2 regions of the Bradyrhizobium sp. F1.4.3 genome follow, and region 2 is predicted to be linked to the other one. Evidence: riboswitches for the same ligand, from Rfam matches in the RefSeq annotation. Region 2 holds a riboswitch; the other holds the start of a gene.
What was found. Region 2 has a riboswitch for S-adenosylmethionine ahead of ABIB73_RS21595 (O-succinylhomoserine sulfhydrylase). Riboswitches for the same ligand answer to the same signal wherever they lie in the genome.
Positions count from the first base shown of each region.

Region 1: linked by a shared signal. The riboswitch ahead of metX (homoserine O-acetyltransferase MetX) and the one ahead of ABIB73_RS21595 (O-succinylhomoserine sulfhydrylase) in region 2 are both predicted to bind S-adenosylmethionine.

Region 1 covers NZ_JBEPRN010000013.1:52,495-56,612, forward strand. Annotated here, with positions in the region: gene ABIB73_RS27195 (pyridoxal phosphate-dependent aminotransferase) at 1-683, opposite strand, end outside; gene ABIB73_RS27200 (chorismate mutase) at 719-1,567, opposite strand; SAM riboswitch at 1,784-1,863, shown strand; gene metX (homoserine O-acetyltransferase MetX) at 1,957-3,159, shown strand; gene metW (methionine biosynthesis protein MetW) at 3,162-3,824, shown strand; gene ABIB73_RS27215 (alpha/beta fold hydrolase) at 3,933-4,118, opposite strand, start outside.
Region 2 covers NZ_JBEPRN010000008.1:104,977-109,094, forward strand. Annotated here, with positions in the region: gene ABIB73_RS21590 (SGNH/GDSL hydrolase family protein) at 1-695, shown strand, start outside; gene ABIB73_RS21595 (O-succinylhomoserine sulfhydrylase) at 730-1,917, opposite strand; SAM riboswitch at 1,991-2,070, opposite strand; gene ABIB73_RS21600 (2'-deoxycytidine 5'-triphosphate deaminase) at 2,180-3,286, shown strand; gene ABIB73_RS21605 (hypothetical protein) at 3,489-4,118, shown strand, end outside.

The DNA.
Region 1 (4,118 bases), on a different contig from region 2:
AGCGCCGCGAGGCCATGGATCTTGGAGAAGGTGTGCGTCACCACGGTGTTCTCGGTGGTGGCGACGAGCTCGATTCCCATTTCATAGTCGTTGCGAGAAACGTAGTCGGAATAAGCGGCGTCAAGTACCAGCAGCACGTGCGACGGCAGGCCGGCGCGCAGGCGCTTGACCTCGTCGAACGGGACATAGGTCCCGGTCGGGTTGTTGGGGTTGGCGAGCCAGACCAGTTTTGTACGCGGCGTTACCGCCTTGAGGATGGCGTCGACATCGCAGGTGAGGTTCGTCTCTGCCGCGACGACGTTCTTGGCGCCGACCGCCATGGTCGCGATCGGGTAGACTAGGAAGCCGTGGGTGGTCGAGATCGCCTCGTCGCCGTGGCTGAGATAGGTGTGGGCGAGCAAATTGAGGATCTCGTCCGAGCCGGCGCCGCAGATGATACGGTTGGGGTCGAGGCCAAAGTTGCGGCCGATGGCTTCGCGGAGCACCCGCGAGGTGCCTTCCGGATAATCCTCCAGGTGATCAGCCACGTGCTTGAACGCCTCGATCGCCTTCGGCGAGGGTCCGAACGGCGTCTCGTTGGCCGACAGCTTGAACACCTTGCGGCCCGGCTCCGCCACCGGGCTCTTGCCCGGCGTGTAGGGCGCAATATCGAGAATGCCGGGATTCGGCACGGGGCGGGACATCTTCAACTCCGGATAGGCTGGGCGAGGCTCGCGATTTACGATTTCGACCCGGTCGGGGGCACCGTATAGCGCGTTGCGTGGCTGCCGACGAGGGCCGTGGAGCGCACCGAGGCCCCCGCTTCGATCAGGGCAGCCTTGATCTTGTCGAGGCTGCTTGCCGCGGTGACCGAGATCAGCAGCGCCGCGCCGTCAAAGGCGGTATCGGGGACCGCCACGATCTCGGCGAGCGGCGATAGCGCCCGCGCGACCTCGGCGTTCCACCCCGACACGCGCACGCTGAAGGTCTCGACCTCCGTCACCAGGGCGCTGTCGGCGACGCGCGAGACCGCGAACACGGGCAGCGCGGCCGGATGGTCGGCACGCTCGACGAAGGGCAACCGCGCGATGATCTTGGGCGCGCCGGGCTCCTCCAGCGACAGCCACCACGGCGTGCGGCTCGAGGTCGCCGAGACCAGCGCCAGATCGCCTTTGGATTTCGCCACCGCCTCGACTGCGGCCTGTGCGCTGAAATGCGCGACGTAGGGCACGGTGAAGCCGAAATGGAATCGCGCGGAATCGCGCATCGCGGGCTCGCTCACCGAGACGTCCGCGTGCACCGCGAATGGCGCCTGGACGTAAGTGAAGGTCGAGATGATGACGCGCCAGATGCTCTCGACCGTGTCAAGCGGCAGGATGCCGCGATGACGCTGCACGAGGTCACGCATCATGGCGGCCTCGCGTGCCGGGCGGAACGCGGAGCCGACCTCCTGGGTCTGCTTCACCTGGATCAGGCGGTCGATGATGTCGCCGCGCTGCATCAGCAGGCGATGCATGCCCTCGTCGATCGCGTCGATCTCCTTGCGCAATTCCTGCAACGATGGTGGCGCGGGCGGGCGTTGGGACATATCTGACATAGGCTGTTGAGAGGCGTTCCAATGCGGATCGGCCAAGGAGATTGGTAAGGTCGGATCCGCTGCGATCGACGTCCTGATTAGGCAGGATGGACGGTGAAAGCAAAGAGAAATGCAAAGGGAAATAGGGCCTGTTGGGCTGACGATGCAGAGCGGATTTTGGTTAATCCGGACCGTGACTTGACGAAAACACTCCAAGCCACTACATTTTGCCTGTTCCGTGGTCATTTGAGCCGGCCGGCTTGCAGCCACGTTAAAAAACTCGCTAAACAGGCCGGGGACGTTTTCGATCCCGGCCGAACCTATCGTTCAGGCCGGGTTTTTCATGGCCTGATGTCAGTGGCGATCTGAAGTCCGATCGCAAACGAGGACGATGGTCAGAGATGGTTGGCGTCAAGTCGATTCCAAGTCCCGCGATCAGTGCCGACGAACGGTCGCACGAGGTGGATCATCCGAGTTCGCTCGTCGCGCATTTCGGCGCTGACCAGCCGCTTCGGCTCGATTGCGGGGTCGATCTCACCCCGTTCCAGATCGCCTACCAGACCTACGGTGAGCTCAATTCGGACCGCTCCAACGCGATCCTGATCTGCCATGCGCTGACGCTCGACCAGCACGTCGCCAATGTGCATCCGCTGACCGGCAAGCCGGGCTGGTGGGAAATCATGGTCGGCCCCGGCCGCCCGCTCGATACCGACAAGTACTTCATCATCTGCTCGAACGTGATCGGTGGGTGCATGGGCTCGACCGGCCCGGCCTCGACCAATCCGGCAACCGGCAAGGTGTGGGGGCTGGATTTCCCGATCATTACGATACCCGACATGGTGCGGGCGCAGGCCATGCTGCTCGATCGCCTCGGCATCGAGACGCTGCTCTGCGTTGTCGGGGGCTCGATGGGCGGCATGCAGGTGTTGCAATGGACCGCGGCCTATCCCAAGCGCGTGTTCGCCGCACTTCCGACCGCGTGCAGCACGCGCCATTCGGCGCAGAACATCGCGTTCCACGAGCTCGGCCGGCAGGCGGTCATGGCCGATCCGGATTGGCATGGTGGGCGCTATGTCGATCAGGCGACGCATCCGCATCGCGGCCTCGCGGTGGCGCGGATGGCCGGGCACATCACCTATCTCTCGGATGCGGCGCTGCACCGGAAATTCGGCCGGCGCATGCAGGATCGCGAACTGCCGACCTTCTCGTTCGACGCTGATTTCCAGGTCGAGAGCTATCTGCGCTACCAGGGCTCGTCCTTCGTCGAACGGTTCGATGCCAACACCTATCTCTACCTCACGCGCGCGATGGACTATTTCGATATCGCCGCCGACCATGGCGGCGTGCTGGCAAAAGCGTTCGCCGGAATCCAGACCCGCTTCTGCGTAGTCTCTTTCACCAGCGACTGGCTGTTCCCGACCTCGGAATCGCGCGCGCTGGTGCATGCGCTGAACGCGTCGAGCGCGCGGGTGTCGTTTGCCGAGATTGAGACCGATCGCGGCCACGACGCCTTCTTGCTCGATGTTCCCGAATTCTTCGATATCTCCCGCGCCTTCCTGCAATCGGCGGGCAAGGCGCGCGGGCTCACCAGCAAGGACGGCTAGCGATGTCTGTACAGGAAGTGCTGCCGCTGGGCGGCCTCGCGGCTGACCGGTCCGGCCATTTTCGCGCCGATCATTTGCTGCTCGCCGAGATGGTCAAGCCCGGCTCGAAGGTCCTGGATGTCGGCTGCGGCGAAGGCGATCTGCTTCAACTGCTGGAGACCCGGGGCATCGACGGTCGCGGCATTGAGCTGTCGCGCGAGGGCGTCAACCGCTGCGTCGCCAAGGGCCTCGCGGTGGTGCAGGGCGACGCCGACACCGATCTCGTCAACTATCCCGACGACGCCTTCGACTATGTGATCCTGTCGCAGACGCTTCAGGCGACACGACAGCCCAAGGTCGTGCTGGAGAACCTCTTGCGCATCGGCCGCCGCGCCATCGTGTCGTTCCCGAATTTCGGCTTCTGGAAGATGCGGCTCCAGCTCCTGGTCGGCGGTCACATGCCGCGCACGGAGAATCTGCCGGCAAGCTGGTACGACACCGCCAACATCCATTTCTGCACCATCAAGGATTTCGTCGAGCTCTGCGACGCTATCCACGTCAAGATGGAGCGCGCCGAGGCGCTCGACCTCTACGGCCGTCCACTGCGGCTGCGGATGCCGTGGTGGGTGTGGAATCTGTTCGGCGAGCAGGGCGTGTTTCTGCTGACGCGCGGCGGCGGGAAATAGTTTCTCGTCATTGCGAGCGTAGCGAAGCAATCCAGAGTCTTTCCGCGATGGGATTCTGGATTGCTTCGCTACGCTCGCAATGACGGAGTGCGAGGTGACGCCTTCGTGCTAATGCGTCGCCGCCGACCGCGGATCGCGCACCGGCCATCGCCCCGCTTCCACAAGCGTGATGAATCGCTCCACGCTCTCGTTGAACAACGCGGGCTCCTCGAGATTGAGCACGTGGCCCGACTTTGGAAACATCGCGAGGCCCGCGGCCGGCAGATGCTTCTTCAGGAACAGGCTCGCCCCGAC
Region 2 (4,118 bases):
CGAAGGCGATGGGATCGCTGCCGCATGTCGCGAACAAGCTCGTCGCCGGCCAGCCCGTCGTGATCGTCGCGTTCGGCTCGTCGTCGACCGCGGGTTATGGCGCGAGCTCGCCGGACTTCAACTATCCCAACCGTCTCGCCGCACAGCTGCGCCGGCAATATCCGACCGCCGACATCTCCGTCATCAATGCCGGGGTCGGCGGCGAGGACGCGCCCGAGATGATGAAGCGCCTCCAGAAGCAGGTGATCGACGTGCATCCGGATCTCGTGATCTGGCAGGTCGGCACCAATGCCGTGCTCCGCAACCTCGATCCCGGCGATACGGCCAAAATGGTCGAGGACGGCATCTCACGCATCCAAGCTGGCGGCGGTGCGGACGTCGTGCTGGTCGATCCGCAATATTCGCCGCAGGTGACGCAACGCGCCGAAAGCGCCGGCAAGATGGTGAAGCTGCTCGGCAAGGTCGCCGAGCTCCGTCACGTCGGCATCTTCCCGCGCTTCGAGGTGATGCGCGACTGGCATGAGAAGCAGGCGCTCCCGGTCGAGAGCTTCGTCATCGCCGACGGTCTGCACATGAACGATTGGGGCTACGCCTGCTTCGCCCAGCTCCTCGGCGACGACATCATCCGCTCCGTCGGCCAGATCAAGTTAGGGGTGAATGTGCCGGCGGATGTGCGGACGTATCGGCCGATGTAAGTGGCCTCTCCCCATCGCCGGGACGACATCGTGGCTACGCCTTCTCCAGCGCCGCGGTGAGATCCTCGATCAGATCATCCGCGTGCTCCAGCCCCGCCGAGAAGCGAATAAAACCCTCGCTGATGCCGAGCGCTGCGCGATCTTCCGGCTTCAGGCGCTGATGCGTTGTGGTGGCCGGATGCGTCACCAGGCTCTTGGCGTCGCCGAGATTGTTGGAAATCTTGGCGAGCTTGAGTTCGTTGAGCACGCGGAACGCGCCCTGCTTGCCGCCCTTGACCTCGAAGCCGACCAGCGTCGAGCCGCCGCGCATCTGCTTCTTGACCAGAGCCGCCTGCGGATGATCGGCGCGGCCGGGATAGACCAGCCGCGAAATCTTGGGATGGCTCGCCAGCACGTCCGCGATCCGCGCCGCGGTCTCCGTCTGCGCGCGCACGCGCACGGCCAACGTCTCCAGGCCCTTGAGCAAAACCCAAGCGTTGAACGGCGAGATCGACGGGCCGGTCTGGCGCATGAAATTGTGGATGTGCTCGGCGATGAAGGCTTCCGAGGACAGGATGATGCCGCCGAGACAGCGGCCCTGGCCGTCGATGTGCTTGGTCGCGGAGTAAACCACGACGTCGGCGCCGAGCGCGAGCGGGCTCTGCCAGATCGGCGTGGCGAACACGTTGTCGACGACGAGCCGCGCGCCGCCGCCGTGCGCGATCTCGGCGATCGCTGGAATGTCGAGCACGTCGAGCGTCGGATTGGTCGGGCTCTCCAGGAAGAACGTCTTGGTGTTCGGCTTGAGCGCGCGCTGCCACTGGTCGAGATCGAAGCCGTCGACCAGCGTGGTCTCGACGCCATAGCGCGGCAGAAGATCCTGGATGACGTAAAGACACGAGCCGAACAGCGCCCGCGAGGCCACCAAATGATCGCCGGCCTTGAGCGGCGCCAGGATCGCGGTCGTCACTGCCGCCATGCCGGTCGCCGCGGAGCGAGCGGCTTCGGCACCCTCCAGCTCGATCATGCGGCGCTCGAACATCGCGATCGTCGGGTTGGAATAGCGCGAATAGATGAAGCCGGGATCTTCGCCCTTGAACCGCGCCTCGCACTCCTCGGCGCTGTTGTAGACATAGCCCTGGGTCAGGAACAGCGCCTCCGACGTCTCGCCATATTGCGAGCGCAGGGTGCCGGAATGGACCAGACGGGTTTCGGGACGGTAGTTGGCAGGCGACTTCGACATAGGTACCTCCGCATGACCGTCTCGTCGAAAACGGTCACAAAAAAACCGGCCTGGATATCTCCACGGGCCGGGATCACAGAGGTCCCCGGCCTGTTTAGCGACTTATTTAACGTGGCTGCAAGCCGGCCGGCTCAAATCACCACGGGATAAGTCATGCTCATATTCCGCAATGCCCTTTTCGTCAAGGCGTCCATCGGATAGCCGTAAAAAACTGTATTTTCCGCATGTCCGGATACATTTGCCCCCTGACGAGGACCCAAGTTTGACGTTCACGGTCGCCGCCGACGCCAATGGTATCCTGCCCGACCGCATGATCGCGGCGATGGCGGCAGCGGGGCTTATCCTGCCCGCCTATGACTTCGTCGAAAGCCAGATCCAGCCGGCGAGCCTCGACCTTCGCCTCGGCGACATCGCTTATCGCGTCCGTGCAAGCTTCCTGCCCGGCCCCGGCGCCACCGTCGCCGAGCGTATTGACGAGTTGAAGCTGCACGAATTCAGCCTCGCCGACGGCGCGGTGCTCGAGACCAACTGCGTCTACATCGTGCCGCTGCTGGAAAGTCTTGCGCTGCCGCCGGAGATCGTCGCGGCCGCAAATCCGAAGAGCTCGACCGGCCGGCTCGACGTCTTCACCCGCGTGATCGCCGACGGCACCCGCCGCTTCGACATGATCGGCGCCGGCTATCATGGCCCGCTCTATGCCGAGATCAGCCCGAAGACATTTCCGGTGCTGGTCAGCGAGGGCTCGCGGTTGTCGCAGGTGCGCTTCCGCACCGGTGACGCCATCCTCAATGCCGACGAGCTCGACGCGTTGCATGCGTCCGAGCGTCTCGTCGATATCGACGATGCCGATCTCTCCGGCGGCGTCGCCGTCTCCGTCGATCTTTCCGGCGAGAAGGGGTCCGGCTTCGTCGGTTACCGCGCCAAGCGCCACACCGGCGTCATCGACGTCGATCGTCGCTCGGGCTATTCGGTGCAAGACTTCTGGGAGCCGATCTCGGCACGTCCCGACGGCAGCCTGATCCTCGATCCCGGCGAGTTCTACATCCTCGCGTCGAAAGAGGCGGTGCAGGTGCCGCCCGATTACGCCGCGGAGATGGTGCCATTCGATCCGCTGGTCGGCGAATTCCGCGTGCACTATGCCGGCTTCTTCGATCCCGGCTTCGGCTATGCCGGCGCCGGCGGGCAGGGCTCGCGCGCCGTGCTGGAAGTGCGCTCGCGCGAAGTGCCCTTCATCCTCGAGCACGGCCAGATCGTCGGCCGCCTCGTCTACGAGAAGATGCTGGCGCGCCCCGACGCGATGTATGGTCAGCGCATCGGCTCCAACTACCAGGCGCAGGGGTTGAAGCTGTCGAAGCATTTTCGCGTGTAGCTGCTAACTCCGCCCTCAGGTGTCGTCCCGGCGAAGGCCGGGACCCATAACCCCAGGGAGTAGTTTTGGCGCGAAATCCTGGTTACCAGTCTTCGTCAAACTCAATCCTGTGGTTATGGGTCCCGGGTCTGCGCTTTCGCTTGCCCGGGACGACGGGGTAGTGTGTTGCGGCATCAACGATAACAACAAGCCGGGAGCGAACATGACCGCCGCAGCAAACTCCACGCAGGAAGCCCAATGGAAACGCTGGCGCACGGTCGCCGATCTCTATCACGCTTATTTCACCGGCCTCATCCTCACTGTCGTCACGCGGCGCGGCACGACTGACGCGGCGGAGTTCGTCTTTCGCGTGTTTCGGCGGCAGCAGCAGGAGCGCTTCCTGCCCGGGCTCGAGAAGCTCGGCCTTAGCCATCTGCCGCCGGCGGTGGCCGCCGCGCAATATCACTACCTCTCCAACTGGATCGGCGGCGTACATGTCGAATACATGTATGAGAACGACGCCAAAGCCTGGATCCGCTATCCGCCGCCGCGCTGGATCTGGAAGGGTACTGCGATCTGCGGCGTGCCGGGCGAAGTCTCGCGCGCGATGCTGCGGGGCTGGCACGCCAACAACGGCGTCGCGCTCGGCGATCTCAGGCTCGGTTTCGTCTGCACCAAGCAGAGCGTCGACGGCCAGGATGGGCTCGAAGGCTATTACCATCAGTACGAGCACCCGCTCGAGCTCGACCAGCGCCTGGTGTTCGCGCGCCATCTCGAAGCGCCGCTGTTCGATGCGAAGACCGCGCCGGCTTTGCCGATCTCAAGCTGGCCGAAGCCGCGGTTAGAAAAAGCC